3 regions of the Shewanella sp. UCD-FRSSP16_17 genome follow, and region 3 is predicted to be linked to each of the others. Evidence: predicted binding sites of a transcription regulator. Region 3 holds the regulator's gene; each other region holds the start of a gene.
What was found. The regulator NrdR, encoded in region 3, represses ribonucleotide reductase genes. The targets are predictions, from matches to a motif close to AAACACNANATNTNGTGTTT.
Positions count from the first base shown of each region.

Region 1: the regulator NrdR is predicted to act here: its motif matches at 2,383-2,402, upstream of nrdA (class 1a ribonucleoside-diphosphate reductase subunit alpha).
Region 2: the regulator NrdR is predicted to act here: its motif matches at 3,360-3,379, upstream of nrdD (anaerobic ribonucleoside-triphosphate reductase).

Region 1 is NZ_LZFV01000001.1:429,658-435,868, reverse strand. Features, by position in the region: gene ubiG (bifunctional 2-polyprenyl-6-hydroxyphenol methylase/3-demethylubiquinol 3-O-methyltransferase UbiG) at 151-876, shown strand; gene A9267_RS01870 (HAD family hydrolase) at 1,127-1,798, shown strand; gene nrdA (class 1a ribonucleoside-diphosphate reductase subunit alpha) at 2,607-4,895, shown strand; gene nrdB (class Ia ribonucleoside-diphosphate reductase subunit beta) at 4,952-6,082, shown strand; gene yfaE (class I ribonucleotide reductase maintenance protein YfaE) at 6,057-6,211, shown strand, end outside.
Region 2 is NZ_LZFV01000049.1:56,954-63,164, reverse strand. Features, by position in the region: gene A9267_RS20680 (YgjP-like metallopeptidase domain-containing protein) at 1-62, opposite strand, end outside; gene A9267_RS20675 (DUF3010 family protein) at 223-660, opposite strand; gene A9267_RS20670 (DEAD/DEAH box helicase) at 740-2,125, opposite strand; gene rssA (patatin-like phospholipase RssA) at 2,258-3,229, shown strand; gene nrdD (anaerobic ribonucleoside-triphosphate reductase) at 3,440-5,560, shown strand; gene nrdG (anaerobic ribonucleoside-triphosphate reductase-activating protein) at 5,767-6,211, shown strand, end outside.
Region 3 is NZ_LZFV01000002.1:358,707-364,917, reverse strand. Features, by position in the region: gene ettA (energy-dependent translational throttle protein EttA) at 1-165, opposite strand, end outside; gene glyA (serine hydroxymethyltransferase) at 354-1,610, shown strand; gene nrdR (transcriptional regulator NrdR) at 1,787-2,236, shown strand; gene ribD (bifunctional diaminohydroxyphosphoribosylaminopyrimidine deaminase/5-amino-6-(5-phosphoribosylamino)uracil reductase RibD) at 2,307-3,446, shown strand; gene A9267_RS06445 (riboflavin synthase) at 3,532-4,188, shown strand; gene ribBA (bifunctional 3,4-dihydroxy-2-butanone-4-phosphate synthase/GTP cyclohydrolase II) at 4,258-5,361, shown strand; gene ribH (6,7-dimethyl-8-ribityllumazine synthase) at 5,483-5,962, shown strand; gene nusB (transcription antitermination factor NusB) at 5,977-6,211, shown strand, end outside.

The DNA of each region.
Region 1 (6,211 bases), on a different contig from region 3:
TACGTGTTTTGAGAATTAATGTGTTTTTTATCGGCAATGATTGCTGCTTATATAATCAATTGAAAATTAATCTTGTTTTATCTCACTTTGTTTATTGAAACGGATGGTTATAATACCTGCAATAATCATAAATATATTATGGGTCCTGTTATGTCTAATCACGAAAACCAAAATCAACAAAATGTTGATCACAAAGAAATCGAAAAGTTTGCTCAAATGGCACAGTCTTGGTGGGATCCAAATGGTGATTTCAAACCACTACACCAACTTAATCCTTTAAGGTTAAATTATATCGATCAAACTTGCGGCGGTTTGTTTGATAAACACGTTATTGATATCGGTTGTGGCGGCGGTATTTTATCTGAGAGCATGGCAAAAGTTGGCGCTAAAGTTACCGGTCTTGATATGGGTGATGCGCAAATTGAAGTGGCCAAGCTTCATGCGCTCGAAACTGGTATCGATATTCACTATGACACTATGACTGCAGAAGAACACGCTGCTAACAATAGCGAAAAATATGACGTCGTAACGTGTATGGAAATGCTTGAGCACGTACCGGATCCATTATCAGTGATTCGTGCATGCTGCGATATGGTAAAGCCAGATGGCTTTGTTTTCTTTTCTACCATTAATAGAAATATGATGTCTTACATACAAGCGATAGTAGGCGCAGAATATGTATTAAAGATGCTGCCTGTTGGTACCCATGATCACAGTAAGTTTATTAAGCCGTCAGAATTAATCAATTTGGTCGATCAAACTGATTTAATCTGTAGAGACGCCTTAGGCATCACTCATAACCCGTTAACAGGTGTGTATAAATATACAAATAAACTTGACGTAAACTATATGATAGCGACTCAAAAAGCTGAATAAAACGCAGAATTCAGGTCATGTCATTGATTCATAGTTAATGGTTAATGATTAAAGGACATGACCACTTATTGCCTATTAGCAGTATTCAAAACCAGGCTAGTTGATGTTCTACACTTTTATGTAATGTCATTATTAGTCTGTTTACTTAGTTTGCTTAGTTAACCTATTTATTCGTTTGATTACTTAACCCAATATAACGTGCGTTACTCTTTCCATTATTGATAAACGAATTAAAACCTAAGGTAGTACAATGAATCAAATTAGTGCGACGGATCAGATCAAAGCAGTATTATTTGATTTGGATGGAACCTTGGCTGATACCGCACCCGATCTGGTATATGCATTAAATTTAGCTTTGCAAGAGCGCGAAATCGCCCCTAAGTCCGTCGAAGCACTACGCTATTCAGCTTCACACGGAAGTTTGGCCTTAGTAAATGCTGCTGTACCAGAGTTAAATGAATCAGAGCAAGTAAGCATTCAACAGAGTCTGCTTGAACACTATAAAAAAGTGAATGGTCAAAAAGCCTCTTTATTTGAAGGTTTAGCCTCATTTCTCACTTTACTTGAAACAAAAGCAATACCGTTTGGGGTGGTTACAAATAAACAAGCAAAGTTTACTCGTCCGTTAATTGATGCTTTAGGGCTAACTGAACGTTTAACGAGTATCGTTAGTGGCGACTCTACCCTTCACCCTAAACCTCACACTGCCCCCATGTTATTAGCAGCTCAGCAAATTAACTGTGCGCCTGCAAATATATTGTACCTAGGTGATGCTGAGCGCGATCTAGTCGCCGCCAATAATGCCGGCATGATTGGCGGCACTGCCATGTGGGGATACCTTTCGGACGATGACCAGCCAGACTTATGGCCAAGTAAAATTGTATTTAACACAGTTAACGATTTACACCATTTTTTTGAATAATAAGAGCAACTAAAATAGTACTCTTCATAAATTCAATGCTGATATGTAAATCTTAAGGTAATGATGCAAAAGTGATTAGTAAATTGCTGCTTCAAATTTCATAATTGAAGTATCATTTCAATGACTCACTTTCGATAGATATCAGCAAGCCTTTAATGCTCTCACTATAGAGTTTCTTTACTAACGACTTTTCTGCACTAACGCCATTGCTGTCACTTCACTTTTTATCTCACTGTTCTAAGGATAACAGTAGTCAATTTAGTGCAATAAACTCATCAGTAACACTGTACTTTGACTCATAAAGCCAAATGAAAACTCATTGTTTCATTTCACACTCAAACATCACAAAAAAAATCAAACTATTTTTATATAAAAACAATCGATCGCTGAATATTTTAGCGATCAATCTAATCACGTTAACTGTCTAAAAAAACAACGTCACGAGAAATTCAAAGGCTATTTTGCGTTAGCAGGTTAGCTTTTACTAACTTGAATGACTATCCATAAGATATCCACAACTTATTAATTAAAATCCTACTTGCAAATGGTGACCAACCTCACTATCTTGTATGTTAGTTTTTATAAAACACCATATCTTGTGTGTGACATCAATACGAGGCACTAGCGATAAAAGCGCAGTATCTCGCTGTAACACTAGTATTTTTATCAATATTAGTTTGTTAATTGAATTTGGATGATCAACTTACAAGGGACGTATTGTGATTTATTGGCGATCGTAACGTAGTCGATAAAAAAAGATCCAATGAATAAATTACACCAATAAATATCGAATCAAGGCCTCTTTTTAATGAACAGCAATATGACAGTCACTAAACGCAGTGGCGAACGCGAAACAATCGATTTAGATAAGATCCATCGCGTAATCGAGTGGGCAGCCAAAGGCTTAAACAACGTATCAGTTTCAGAAGTAGAATTACGTTCTCACTTACAGTTTTTTGAAGGCATTCCTACAGAGGCTATTCACGAAACAATCATCAAAGCAGCAGCTGACTTAATCTCTCCAGAGTCACCAGATTACCAATTTCTTGCTGCGCGTTTAGCTGTTTTTCATCTGCGTAAAAAAGCCTTCGGTCAATTCGAGCCTCCAAAATTAATTGATCAAGTCAATCGTTTAGTTGAGTTGGGTAAGTACGACAAGCACATTATCGAAGACTACACAGCAGAAGAGTTAACTATCTTAGATAGCTACATCGACCACTGGCGTGACATGGACTTCTCATATGCTGCTGTTAAGCAACTCGAAGGGAAATACCTAGTTCAAAACCGTGTGACTAATGAAATTTACGAAAGTGCACAGTTTCTCTATATCTTGGTAGCTGCTTGCTTATTTGCTAAGTATCCAAAAGAAACACGTCTTGACTACATTAAGCGTTTCTACGATGCCGTATCGACATTTAAAATTTCACTTCCAACGCCAATCATGGCTGGTGTGCGCACCCCTACTCGTCAATTTAGTTCGTGCGTATTAATTGAATGTGACGATAGCCTTGATTCAATCAATGCGACTGCATCTTCAATTGTAAAATACGTAAGTCAACGTGCGGGTATTGGTATTAACGCAGGCCGTATTCGAGCTTTAGGTAGCCCAATCCGAGGCGGTGAAGCATTCCACACTGGTTGCTTACCGTTTTATAAATATTTCCAAACTGCGGTAAAGTCTTGCTCACAAGGCGGAGTTCGTGGCGGCGCAGCGACTTTATTTTACCCATTATGGCACCTAGAGGTTGAATCACTTCTTGTGCTTAAAAATAACCGTGGTGTAGAAGATAACCGTGTTCGTCATTTAGATTACGGCGTGCAATTAAACAAATTGATGTACCAACGTTTAATTAAGTCTGAAAATATTAGCTTATTTAGCCCATCTGATGTTCCTGGTTTATACGATGCATTCTTCGCTGACCAAGTAGAGTTTGAGCGCCTATATCTTCAATACGAAGCGGATAGCAGCATTCGTCGTAAAGAGATTAAAGCCGTTGAATTATTTTCATTAATGATGCAAGAACGAGCATCAACTGGCCGAATCTATATTCAAAATGTTGATCACTGTAATACTCATAGTCCATTTGACCCGCAAGTCGCACCAATTAAACAGTCTAACCTTTGTTTAGAAATCGCTTTACCAACTAAGCCGATGCGTAACATCGAAGATCCTAATGGTGAAATTGCATTATGTACTTTATCAGCGCTTAACTTGGGTGCTATCAAAGACTTATCAGAATTAGAACCGCTTGCAGATCTTGCCGTTCGTGCATTAGATAATTTACTTGATTATCAAGATTACCCAATTATCTCTGCTCAACTGGGTTCTATGAACCGTAGAACACTAGGTATAGGCGTTATTAACTTCGCAAATTACCTTGCGAAAAATGGCATGAAATATTCTGATGGCTCTGGTAATAACCTGACCCATAAGACGTTTGAAGCGATTCAGTTCTACTTACTTAAAGCTTCTATGAACCTAGCAAAAGAGCAAGGTGCATGTCCTTTATTTAATGAAACTACTTACGCTGAAGGTGTTTTACCAATTGACACATATAAGCGTGATTTAGACAAAATCTGTGATGAACCATTACATATGGATTGGGAAGGATTACGTGGTGACATTAAAGCTCACGGCTTACGTAACTCTACTCTATCAGCATTAATGCCATCAGAAACGTCTTCGCAAATTTCTAACGCAACAAATGGCATCGAGCCACCACGTGGCTTAATCAGCGTTAAAGCAAGTAAAGATGGGCAACTAAAGCAAGTCGTACCTGACTTTGATGAGCTAAAACATCAATATGAATTGCTGTGGAATATGCCAAATAATGATGGTTATTTACAGCTCGTTGGTATCATGCAAAAATTCGTCGACCAAGCAATTTCGGCTAACACTAACTACGATCCAACACGTTTTGACGGTCAAAAAGTACCGATGAAAACCTTGCTGAAAGATCTATTAACAGCCTATAAACTTGGTGTTAAAACACTTTACTATCACAACACCCGTGATGGAGCATCCGACAACCTTGACGACATTACCGTCGTTGAGAAAGAAGATGATGGCTGTGCAGGCGGCGCTTGTAAGATTTAATTCAACAATTTGCATTTAAATGCGGGGACTTATCCCCGCTTTTTTAGGATATATAAATGGCTTATTCTACTTTTTGTCAAACACCAAATAATCCGATGAACGAACCTATGTTCATGGGACAGTCAGTTAACGTTGCTCGTTATGATCAACAAAAATATGAAGTTTTTGAAAAGCTAATTGAAAAGCAATTATCTTTTTTCTGGCGCCCAGAAGAAGTAGACGTAAGCAAAGACAAAATTGATTACCAAGGTTTACCAGAACATGAAAAACACATTTTCATTTCAAACCTTAAGTACCAGACATTATTAGATTCTATTCAAGGTCGCTCACCGAATGTGGCGTTATTACCGTTAGTATCGTTACCTGAATTAGAAACATGGATTGAAACTTGGTCTTTTTCAGAAACAATTCACTCGCGTTCTTATACCCACATTATTCGTAATATTGTTAATGACCCGTCTGTCGTATTCGATGATATAGTGGTGAATAAAGAAATTTTAAAACGTGCTGGTGATATTGCTCAATACTACGATGATTTAATTGAACTGACTCAAGTGCTTAATTTACATGGTGAAGGAACACATTTGGTTAACGGTAAAGAAATCACTGTTAGTCCACGTATCCTTAAAAAGTCTCTGTATTTATGCATGATGTCTGTAAATGCATTAGAAGCGATTCGTTTTTATGTCAGTTTTGCATGTTCATTTGCTTTCGCTGAACGTAAATTAATGGAAGGCAATGCGAAAATTATTCGTTTAATTGCTCGTGATGAAGCCTTACATTTAAATAGCACTCAGCATATTCTTAATATTATGCAAGGCGGCAAAGATGATCCTGAAATGGGTGAAATTGCCAAAGAGTGTCACGATCAAGCCTACGATATTTTTTATAAAGCAGCAGAGCAAGAGAAAGAATGGGCTAAATACTTATTCAAAGACGGTTCAATGATCGGCTTAAATGAGCAAATTTTATGTCAGTACGTTGAATACATTACTAACCAACGTATGAAAGCCGTTAACTTGCCTCAACCCTATGCAGAACAAACTAACCCGTTACCATGGATGAAAAACTGGCTTGAAAGTGATGCTGTACAAGTGGCACCACAAGAAGTTGAAGTCTCATCTTACTTAGTTGGTCAAATTGATTCGGCCGTTGACAGCGATGAGTTTTCTGACTTTGACCTATAAGCCCAACTTCAAAAAAGCACCTATTGTCAGTTTAAATGGTGAGCCAGTGTTGTTGTTTAATCAACAGCAACACACCTTACTAGATGTACTCGAGATAAAAAAAGTAAATATCTTTTCTGAGTGCAGAAA
Region 2 (6,211 bases), on a different contig from region 3:
ACTAAGCTTGCCAGGGTATCTCTTGCGGCTGCCACTTTTGCAGAACTTACCTTAACGGGCATTTGGGGAGGTGCTTTTCGAGGCGATTTAGCTGATTTGTTTGAGCTCATTGAGTTAGCTCGCTTGATAGGGATGAATAGGGTGTTCTAATTATGAAGCCTACCCATTGATAATTAACGTGTTTGTTAAGTTAACAGGTAGGCTCGCAAATTTGTCTAGAGTTTAGACTTTACCGTACATACGACGATTTTGCTGTGCGTAAGCGGCTTCAAATGCTGGCAGCTGAACACGCTTTAGACCTAAAGTATCTAAATCTGCTTGAGGCGGGTTACGCTTAAGCTCTTCTTTGATAATAACAGGGCTAATTATGCCAACAGGCAAGTCAGTGATTTGAATAGCGGTTTCGAGTTTAAAACTGGTCGCAGAGCCGGCAAACTTACCTTTTTGCTCACGTTCAATGATGACAATTTCATCTACTTTGTAATCTTCCATTAATTTGTGGAAAGCAAAGTGAAACTCACGGATTGATTCTGTTTCAGCTGATTTTGAAATGCTGAAAGAAATTTGACGACACTCAGGTACGTTGAATGTTTCCACTTCGTAAGTTAATAAACTAATGATGGCTTCGCCACCTTTTAATTCCACACCACAAATTTTCATGTTTCACCTTACTGTTAATCTGGTTTAAATCTTTATCATGCCGATTTACTGTTAAAACAGCATGATGTTTTAATGAGGTTTACTCTTCGCCAAGCTCGTGTTCATTGTCTTCAACAATGCTGTTGTCGTTTTCAACAATTTTGGCTGGCTTGGCTTTACGACGCATTGGCGCATCACCAATATCGACGCCAGTAATAAAGCGTTTATCGCGTTTAGGTGCAATTTTAGGCTTTTTAGCCGTGTTACGCTTTTTATTGGCAGCTTTAGGGTCATTGGCCTTGGTATTTTTGTTACCCGTTTTGGGCTTATCTTTTAACCCTTTAAATTTTCCTTCAAGACCTTCTATGGTCGAAAAGTCGAAATTCTTGCGTAAAAATACTTGGATTTTCTTAAAGCTGTCCCAGTCTTTAGGACCGACTAAAGAAATCGCATCACCTTTTGCGCCTGCTCGACCTGTACGGCCAATGCGATGGACGTATTCTTCGGCAAATTTAGGCATGTCAAAGTTAATCACTAATGACACGTTTAATAAATCTAGGCCACGAGAGGCGACATCCGTTGTAACTAATATTTTCTGCTGACCACGGCTAAATTTGTCCATGATCTGATTACGAGCTGATTGGTTTAAGTCACCACTTAATGCGGCAGTTTCTAATCCTTGCTCAGCAAGTAATTTAGCTAATCGGTCGGTATCAGCACGCGTCGCTGTAAATATGATGACCTGTTTATGCTGCTCGGTTTTGAGAATGTGCTGCAATAGGGCTTGCTTGTGATCTAAGTGGTCAACTAAATACACACGTTGCTGAATGTCTTTATGCTCGTTATGAGATGCCCCAATGGCGACATGGCTCGGCGTTTTAAGTAATGTGGCAGCAATATCATTAATATGGTCATGATCTAACGTGGCTGAAAACATTAATGTTTGTCGACGTTTGTGATCAGCAGCTTCGTTAATGGCTTTTAATTGCGGCGCAAAACCTAAATCAAGCATTCGGTCGGCTTCATCAAGAATAAGGAGCTCTAAGCCATTTAAGTAAAGATGACGCTGCTCTAAGTGATCAGCGATACGTCCGGGTGTAGCCACAATAAAGTGAGGGTCACGAGATAAGGATTTAGCTTGATCATTAAAGTTTTCCCCTCCTAAAATACTGACCGCTTTATACTGGGTATTTGCCACTAATAAACGTAATTGACCGTATACTTGCTGAGCCAATTCCCTTGTCGGTAGTAATATCAACACACGAGGGTCTTTTTTAGAAAGCGCTTTTGTTGAAATAACACGCTGAAGTGCGGGTAACAAAAACGCCAAGGTTTTACCTGAACCGGTTTTTGAAGATGCCATTAAATCTTTACCTGCTAAGGCAATTGGCAGGGCTTGCTGTTGAATTTCGGTTGGCTCAGAAATGCCCATATGCTTTAGACTTTCAAGTAAGCGTTTGTCTAAAGAAAAATCGGTAAATAACAAAGGTAAATCCCCTAAAAAATGATAGCCAGATATTATAACGTGTATGCTAGGCGATAGCCAACAGCTAAAGGCTCAGTTATGCTGAGTTTATAAGATTAATTGAGTCAAATTAAGCGACAAGGGATGTAAAAGATGTCGGAGCATGAAAATGAGCCTGCGGTGAATAAACCATTAAGAGTCGGTGTGGCACTGGGTAGTGGCGCAGCTAAAGGTTGGGCCCATATCGGTGTGTTGAAAGAACTGGCTGAAATGGGAATACATCCAGATAAAATTGCAGGATGTTCAGTTGGTGCATTGGTAGGTGCAGCGTATGCCAATGATCATCTTGATGAGCTAGAAGCGTGGGTGCGTGGTTTTTCCAGTTGGGATGTTTTAGGTCTGATGGATTTAAGCTGGCGTAAAGGCGGGCTGATAAGCGGTGAAAAAGTTTTTGATGTGCTGGCTGGCCGAATTGGTGAGCTAAAAATTGAACAACTGAAAAAACCATTCTCAGCGGTGGCAACTGATTTATACTCCGGACAAGAAATTTGGTTTAAAGAAGGGGATTTACGACACGCTGTTAGAGCATCATGTTCAATGCCAGGGTTTTTACCACCTGTTCAACTAGAAGACAGATGGCTAGTCGACGGCGCTGTGGTGAATCCTGTTCCAGTATCAATGTGTCGTGCGATGGGAGTTGATGTGGTCATTGCTGTTGATTTAAACGGCCATCGCCGTAACAGTATGCATATGTTGCCACAACAGATGAAAAGCCGTGCTCCTACAGCGTTAGAAAAACAACAACAAGAAGCCAAAGAGCCAGACTCTGCTTTTATGGATATTCTGGGTAAAGGTAAAGAGTACATTGCTAGCTTTTCAGAGAAGTTTTCGATGTCGACTAAATCCCATCCAGGCATGATTGCAGTGATGTCTCAGTCAATGGATATTCTAGAGCAGCGCCATAAACGTGCCAGACTGATGGGCGATCCACCTGATGTTTGCTTAGTTCCTCAGCTTGCTGATATAGGCACCATGGAGTTTCATCGTGCGGCAGAAGCCATTGAAGCTGGCAGGCAGTCTGTGCGTCAAACTGCTCATTTAATCAACTCTGCTTTAGGGCGATAACGTTTTTCAATTACTCGGTCAAGCTCTGTTTTGCCAAATAGTGCAGAGCTTGGCAGTAATATTTTTCATTTCACTTCTCCTCATCAAACTATGATCCAGATCATAGATTTCTAGTCTTCGTTATAGCTTAATACACCATATCTAGTGTTTATTGGTTTTTTGTTGTGGATATATAGTGTTTATATCCTGTGCATAAATGGAGTAAAAGTAATGCCTGTAGTAATTAAAAGGGACGGTTGTCGGACTGTATTTGATGAGTCTAGAATTAGGGATGCCATCGTTGCTGCTATGGCGACGGCTACAGGTCATGCTGATGTTGATTACGCTGCTACCATTGCGGGTGTAATCCGAAATCAAGTCGCGAATGAAGAAGAAGTACAAATTCACCATTTACAAGATTTAGTGGAAAATCTATTAATGGAAGGGCCTCATAAAGAGGTTGCACGTCATTATATTGAATACCGTCACGATCGTGATATTTGCCGTGAAGCAAAAAGTAAACTTAACTGTGAAATTCGTGGGTTAGTTGAGCAAAGTGATAGCTCAATTTTGAACGAAAATGCCAATAAAGACGCTAAAGTTATTCCTACACAACGCGACTTACTCGCGGGTATTGTAGCCAAGCATTATGCTAAATCACACTTGTTACCAAAAGACATTGTAGCTGCTCATGAATCGGGTCAACTGCATTATCATGATTTAGATTATGCGCCTTTCTTCCCGATGTTTAACTGCATGTTAATTGATTTAGCAGGCATGATGACCCATGGCTTTAAAATGGGTAATGCCGAAATTGATACACCAAAATCAATTTCAACTGCCACAGCGGTCACTGCGCAGATTATTGCCCAAGTTGCTAGCCATATTTATGGCGGCACAACGATTAACCGTATCGATGAAGTGTTAGCGGAATTTGTGCAAAAGAGTTACCAGAAACAACTGGTGATTGGTAAAGAGTGGGGCGTGAGCGATGTGGAAGCATTTGCTATGGCGCAAACTGAAAAAGAATGTCATGACGCATTCCAGTCTTTAGAATATGAAGTGAACACTCTGCACACTGCTAATGGTCAGACTCCGTTTGTGACGTTTGGTTTTGGTCTAGGTACCAGCTGGGAGTCACGCTTAATTCAAAAGTCGATACTAACAGTACGTATGGCAGGCCTTGGTAAAAACCGTAAAACCGCGGTGTTCCCAAAACTTGTATTTGCTATTCGTGATGGCGTTAACCATAAAGCGGCTGACAGTAATTACGATATTAAAAAGTTGGCTTTAGAATGTGCCACGATGCGCATGTACCCTGATATTTTAAATTACGAGCAAGTTGAACGTGTTACTGGTTCGTTTAAAACGCCAATGGGCTGTCGCTCTTTCTTAGGTACATATGAAGAGAATGGCGAGTTAATTCATGAAGGCCGTAATAATTTAGGTGTGGTTAGCCTTAACTTACCTAGAATCGCAATCGAAGCTAAAGGCGATGAAAAAGCCTTCTTTGCATTACTTGATGAGAGAATGACTTTAGCGCGTAAAGCGTTAGATACTCGTATTGCTCGTCTTGTCGGTGTTAAAGCCCGCGTAGCGCCAATCTTATATATGGAAGGCGCATGTGGTGTTCGTTTAAAAGCTGATGATGATATTTCGGAAATCTTCAAAAATGGTCGTGCGTCTATTTCATTAGGTTATATCGGACTTCATGAGACAATTAATGCTCTTTACGGCACAGAAGAGCATGTATTTGATAGTGAGCTACTACGTACTAAAGCCGTTGAAATTATTAATGTCATGAAGCGTGCCACGGAGTCGTGGAAGGCTGAAACAGGTTATGGCTTTAGTTTATATAGCACGCCAAGCGAAAACCTATGCAGCCGTTTTTGCCAGTTGGATGCTAAACAGTTTGGTGTGGTTGAAGGTGTGACTGATAAAGGCTACTACACCAATAGTTTCCATTTAGATGTGGAAAAGAAAGTAAACCCATACGATAAAATTGACTTTGAATTGCCATATCCTGAGCTAACAAACGGTGGATTTATTTGTTATGGCGAGTTCCCTAATATGCAACATAACGTTGAAGCATTAGAAAACGTTTGGGATTACAGCTATAGCCGAGTGCCATACTACGGTACCAATACACCTATTGATGAATGTTATGATTGCGGCTTTGTTGGTGAGTTTAACTGTACAAGTAAAGGCTTTGTCTGTCCTAAATGTGGCAACCATGAGCCAAGTAGAGTGTCAGTAACTCGTCGAGTATGTGGTTACTTAGGTAGCCCAGATGCCAGACCGTTTAACCATGGTAAGCAAGAAGAAGTAAAACGCCGCGTTAAACATATCTAGTACTCGTTCTATGTCATATCAAAAACAATAAGGCGCTGAATAGCGCCTTATCTTTTGAGTGGCTAAAGTCTTAAAAGGGCGAGATCAAATAAGGCGAGTTGAAATAGGACGGCTAGGAATAAGTCACTAAGTGCTAGATATGGTATTAAACAGCATATTTTAAGACAGTTGACTACAGTGCATTAGCTTTTTAAAGGGTTAAAGTTATGAATTTTCATCAGTATTACCCAGTCGATGTGGTAAATGGACCTGGTACACGTTGTACCTTATTCGTAGCTGGATGTGAGCACCAATGTCGTGGCTGTTATAACCAATCAACTTGGGATCCACGCTCAGGTAATGAATTTACTCACGCGATGGAAGATCAAGTGATTGCAGATTTACAAGATACACGGATTAAACGTCGTGGTTTGTCTTTATCTGGTGGTGATCCTTTATTTGCGGATAATTTGCCTGCCATGTTAGCGCTAGTAAAAAGAGTGAAGCGTGAGTGCCCAGATAAAGATATCTGGTTGTGGAGTGGCTACCAATTAGCGGAAATGTCTTTAAAGCAGCAACAAGTATTAGCTTACGTCGATGTGTTAATTGATGGCAAATTTGAGCAAGATCTTGCCGACCCAAGCCTTAAATGGAAAGGTAGCGCTAATCAAG
Region 3 (6,211 bases):
TAAACCTGCCATGATTTTTAGCAAAGTTGATTTACCAGAACCATTTAAACCAAGTACACCAATTTTGGCGCCAGGGAAAAAACTAAGTGAAATATCTTTGAGGATTTGTTTTTTAGGCGGAACAATCTTTCCTACCCGCAGCATACTATAGACAAATTGAGCCATTTTTAAGGTTCTTTAGTGACCAATGATGATGATAATTCTACTTTATTTTTTGTTTAACTCAAATTTTGGATTAATCAAATTAAAGATAATTTCCAATGAAATTCATGTTCTAAATGCTGGGATTGTGACGCAGAGCAGAGTAGAATACCGCGCAACCCTATATATAAGAACTGCTGTTGGAGACACCAATGCTAAAGAAAGCTATGAATATCGCGGATTACGATCCACAACTGTTTCAAGCCATTGAAGATGAGACTCGTCGCCAAGAAGAGCACATTGAATTAATCGCATCAGAAAATTATACCAGCCCACGTGTTCTTGAAGCACAAGGTTCTCAGTTAACCAATAAGTACGCAGAAGGTTACCCTGGTAAGCGTTACTATGGTGGTTGTGAGCATGTTGATATTGCTGAAGAATTAGCTATTTCACGTGCTAAAGAGTTGTTCGGCGCAACTTACGCTAACGTTCAGCCGCATTCTGGTTCTCAGGCAAACTCAGCTGTTTTCATGGCGCTTTTACAAGGTGGTGACACCGTTTTAGGCATGAGCCTGGCACACGGTGGTCACTTGACTCACGGGTCTCATGTGAGCTTTTCAGGCAAATTATACAATGCGGTTCAGTACGGTATCGATGAAACGACTGGCAAAATCGATTATGCAGAAGTTGAGCGTTTAGCTGTTGAACATAAGCCTAAAATGATTATTGCTGGTTTCTCTGCATACTCAGGTATCATCGATTGGGGTAAATTCCGCGAAATCGCTGACAAAGTAGGTGCTTACTTATTTGTTGATATGGCCCACGTTGCAGGTCTTGTTGCTGCTGGTATCTATCCGAACCCGTTACCACATGCACACGTAGTGACAACGACGACACACAAAACACTTGCCGGTCCTCGTGGTGGATTAATTTTATCAGCATCAAACGATGAAGATATCTATAAAAAATTAAACTCAGCAGTATTCCCTGGCGGCCAAGGTGGTCCATTAATGCACGTTATTGCAGCTAAAGCCGTTGCATTTAAAGAAGCATTAGATCCAGAGTTTACGACTTACCAAGAGCAAGTTGTTGCCAACGCTAAAGTGATGGCTAAAACCTTTATCGAACGTGGCTATGATGTGGTATCTGGCGGTACTGATAACCACTTATTCCTGCTTGATTTAATCAGCAAAGATATGACTGGTAAAGATGCTGATGCTGCCTTAGGTAAAGCTAACATCACAGTGAACAAAAACTCGGTGCCAAATGACCCTCGTTCACCGTTTGTGACTTCAGGTTTACGTATTGGTTCTCCTGCAATTACACGTCGTGGTTTTACTGAAACTGAATCAGTTGAATTAACCAACTGGATGTGTGATGTACTTGACGATATTAATAATGAAGCCACGATTGAGCGTGTGAAGAATCAAGTACTTGAATTATGTGCTAAGTTCCCTGTTTACGGTTAATACCTTTCAAGTATTCTGAAACAGGAACGTGATTGAGTAAGACTGGCTTTATTCAATTTATCTTGGGAGGATAATCTTATCGATAAGGTTAACCTTATAAAGTAAATAGGATAAACTTTAATGGCTGTAAGTACCGAGTACTTACAGCCATTTTCTTTTTAATTTCAGGAGCGAATATGCATTGCCCATTTTGTAGCGCGACAGATACTAAAGTGATTGACTCTCGACTTGTGGCTGATGGCCACCAAGTACGTCGTCGCCGGGAATGTACAGAGTGCCATGAACGCTTTACGACCTTTGAAGGTGCTGAGCTTGTGATGCCTAGAGTGATCAAACAAGATGGGACTCGTCAGCCATTTGATGAAGAGAAACTTCGTGGCGGTATGCTTAGAGCAGTTGAAAAACGCCCTGTTTCTATGGATCAAATTGAGCAAGCGTTAACAAAAATAAAATCCACGCTTCGTGCGACAGGCGAACGAGAAATTGACTCTGCTATGATCGGTAACTTAATGATGGAGCAGTTAATGGTGCTTGATAAGGTTGCCTATATTCGCTTTGCTTCTGTTTACCGTGCATTTGAAGATGTGTCTCAATTTGGTGAAGCAATCGCTAAGTTACAAAAGTAGCCGCATTATCATTACTTGCCGCTAGCAAAATATTGCTTTTTATCGTTTTGGTGCAATCAAGAAGGTTTTTATGTCTCAGTGGTCTATCCTTGATATTTCAATGATGAGTCTGGCAATTTCATTAGCAGAAAAAGGACGTTATACAACTCGGCCTAATCCAAACGTAGGCTGTGTGATTGCCGTTGGCGAGCAGATTATTGGTCAAGGTTATCATATTAAAGCGGGTGGCCCGCACGCTGAAATTCACGCTTTAAATGCAGTACAAACCAATCAGCAGCAAGATAAATTAAGCCAAGCCACTGCCTATGTCACCCTTGAGCCTTGCAGTCATTACGGCCGAACTCCTCCTTGTGCATTAGCGTTAATAAATGCGGGGATAAAAAGGGTTGTTATTGCTGAGGTTGATGCCAACCCGCAAGTGGCAGGTAATGGTATTCGAATGCTACAAGAAGCGGGAATTGAGGTTGAAGTCGGATTATTAACCGAGCAAGCCAAACAACTTAATCTTGGGTTTACTAAGCGAATGCTCACAGGCTTGCCACTTGTTACCATTAAGCTTGCTGCCAGTATTGATGGCAAAACGGCATTGTCTAATGGGGTGTCTAAATGGATTACAGGACCTGAAGCCCGAGCGGATGTACAAAAGTTACGTGCTCGACAATGCGCCATTATTACTGGTGTAGAAACGGTACTTGCTGACAACCCATCTATGAATGTCCGTTATGAAGAATTAGGCAGTGTAAAAGAGCATTTAGCAGCAAATGAAATTAAACAACCATTAAGGGTTATTCTAGATAGTAAAGCTAGGCTAACAAATGACTTTGCACTGTTTGAAATAGCGTCTCCTATACTGTTGGTTTCATGTGTGGAATACCCCGCAGAAGTGAGAGAAAGATTTAACAATCATGTTAGTTGTATCACTATTGGTGCAAATGATGATGGACGCGTTGATTTACATGCGTTATTTACTTATTTAGGTAAGCAATGCAATACGGTTCTCGTAGAGGCTGGAGCAACATTAGCGGGTAGCGTCATCAAACAAGGCTTAGGTGATGAATTGTATTTATATCAAGCGATGAAGTTACTGGGTAGCCAAGGTCGTAATTTAGTCCAGCTTGATGATTACCAAGCCATGTCAGATATCCCTAAAATACAACTTAACGATACGCGTCGAGTCGGTGCAGATCTAAGAATGATATTTGCTCTATAAGCAACAAGATTTTTTGCCATTATTTAAACGGTATAGGCAACGAACACTGTTAAATAATATTGAATAAGATAACAAGTGAGTATTTATGTTTACCGGCATTATTGAAGCCCTAGGCACATTAAGAAAAATTGATCGCAAAGGCGATGATATTCGTTTAAATGTAGCTAGTGGTAGTTTGGATTTATCTGATGTCAAACTAGGAGATAGTATTGCAACCAATGGTGTGTGTTTAACGGTTGTACAATGTCTACCTGATGGTTATGTTGCAGATATTTCAGCTGAAACTGTCGCATTAACTGGTTTTGCTGATTATAAAGTCGGACAAAAGGTTAACCTTGAAAAAGCGGTGATGCCAACGACGCGTTTAGGCGGCCATATGGTAAGCGGGCATGTTGATGGTATTGCAAGGGTTGAGCAACGAAATGTGCGCGGAAAAGCCATCGAGTTTTGGTTACTCGCACCTGAAGACTTATCTCGATATATCGCTCATAAAGGCTCAATAACCATTGACGGAGTTAGCTTAACAGTTAACGAAATTGATGGGCATCGTTTTAGGTTAACGATTGTGCCACATACAGCCGAAGAAACGACCTTGTTGGCTTTGCAAGCCGGCAGTAAGGTCAACATCGAAGTGGATTTAATTGCACGTTATTTAGAGCGCTTGATGAACGCTGAAAAAGCCACAAAATCCGAAGGCGGCATCACTATGGAAATGCTAGCCAACGCCGGATTTATGCGATAGAAAATAGAATACCCGAATATATTTAGCCTATGTTGCTGATATAGAAAAACTAAACATAAAGGTCTTAACATGGCACTACACAGTATAGAAGAGATCATCGAAGATATTCGTCAGGGTAAAATGGTTATCTTGATGGACGATGAAGATAGAGAGAATGAAGGCGATCTTATCATGGCGGCCGAAAAGGTGACGCCAGAGGCAATTAACTTTATGGCGACCTATGGTCGTGGATTGATTTGCCAAACAATGACTAAAGAGCGCTGTATGCAGTTAAATTTACCTTTAATGGTAACTAATAATAATGCACAGTTCTCGACAAACTTTACTGTATCAATTGAAGCTGCAACAGGTGTAACAACAGGCATTTCAGCTTATGATCGTGCTGTTACAGTTCAGGCGGCTGTTGCAAAAGATGCTAAAGCCGCTGATTTAGTTCAGCCTGGGCATATTTTCCCATTAATGGCACAAGATGGCGGCGTATTAACGCGTGCTGGACACACTGAAGCTGGTTGCGATTTAGCTCGATTAGCAGGTTTGGAGCCTTCAGGTGTGATCGTTGAGATTTTAAATGATGACGGCACGATGGCACGTTGTCCTGATTTAGAAGTGTTTAGTGAAAAACACGGTATTAAAATGGGGACAATTGCTGATTTAATTGAGTACCGTAATACCAAAGAAACCACTGTTGTGCGTGAAGCAGAATGTAAACTACCCACACGCTTTGGTGAGTTTACTATGGTGACATTTAGAGACACCATCGATAATCAATTGCACTATGCATTGGTAAAAGGTGAAGTGAAAGCTGATTGTTTAGTGCGTGTGCACTTGCAAAATACATTTAACGATTTGCTTCACTCTGAGCGAGATCAAAAACGTAGCTGGCCACTAGAAAAAGCGATGGAACGCATCGCTAATGAAGGTGGTGTTTTAGTATTATTAGGCCATGAAGAGCATTCAAGTGAGATGCTAGCCAAAGTAAAAGCGTTTGAAGCAGAAGACAAAGGTCAAGCACCAACTGCGGCGAAATGGGTCGGCACCTCACGTAAAGTGGGCATCGGTTCGCAAATACTATCAAGTCTTGGTGTCAGCAGCATGAGGCTATTGAGTTCGCCGAAACATTATCATTCGTTATCGGGCTTCGGTTTAGAAGTGACTGATTACATTGCAGAATAATTCACTAATTTAGTGAAGTTAACATTTATCATTAATTGCACAGGACTCAGGGCATTTTGCTGTGGTATTATACCGCCACTTTTGCCCAGAGCTGGGTGCTTTAGCTAATTTAGGTAAGATAATGAACGTAGTTCAAGGTAATATCGAAGCAAAAAATGCCAAAGTGGCGATCGTTGTATCGCGTTTCAATAGTTTCTTAGTTGAGAGTCTGCTTGATGGCGCAATAGATACACTAAAACGTTTTGGTCAGGTTGAAGATGACAACATTACTGTTGTTCGTGTTCCTGGCGCTGTTGAATTACCACTGGCTGCACGACGTGTTGCTGCTTGTGGGAAATTTGACGGTATCATTGCACTTGGTGCTGTGATTCGTGGTGGTACTCCGCATTTTGATTTAGTTGCAGGCGAGTGTAACAAGGGTCTAGCTCAAGTTGCTTTAGAGTTTGATATTCCTGTTTCATTTGGCGTGTTAACCACAGATACCATTGAGCAAGCAATTGAGCGCTCTGGTACTAAAGCAGGTAACAAAGGTACTGAAGCTGCCCTTGGCCTACTTGAAATGGTTAATGTTCTGCAAGAATTAGAACAACAGTTGGTATAGTAGTAGGAAAAGTAATGAAGCCTTCAGAGCGCCGTAAGGCACGCCGTTTAGCTGTTCAAGCTATCTATTCGTGGCAGTTAAGCCAAAATAACGTTGCTGACGTTGAACACGAATTTTTAACTGAGCAAAACATTAACGGTGTTGATGTAGCTTATTTTCGTGAGTTGCTATCAGGTGTAGCAACAAAAGCGACTCAACTTGATGCGCTTTTAAAGCCACATTTAGATCGTGATATTGAAGACGTATCGC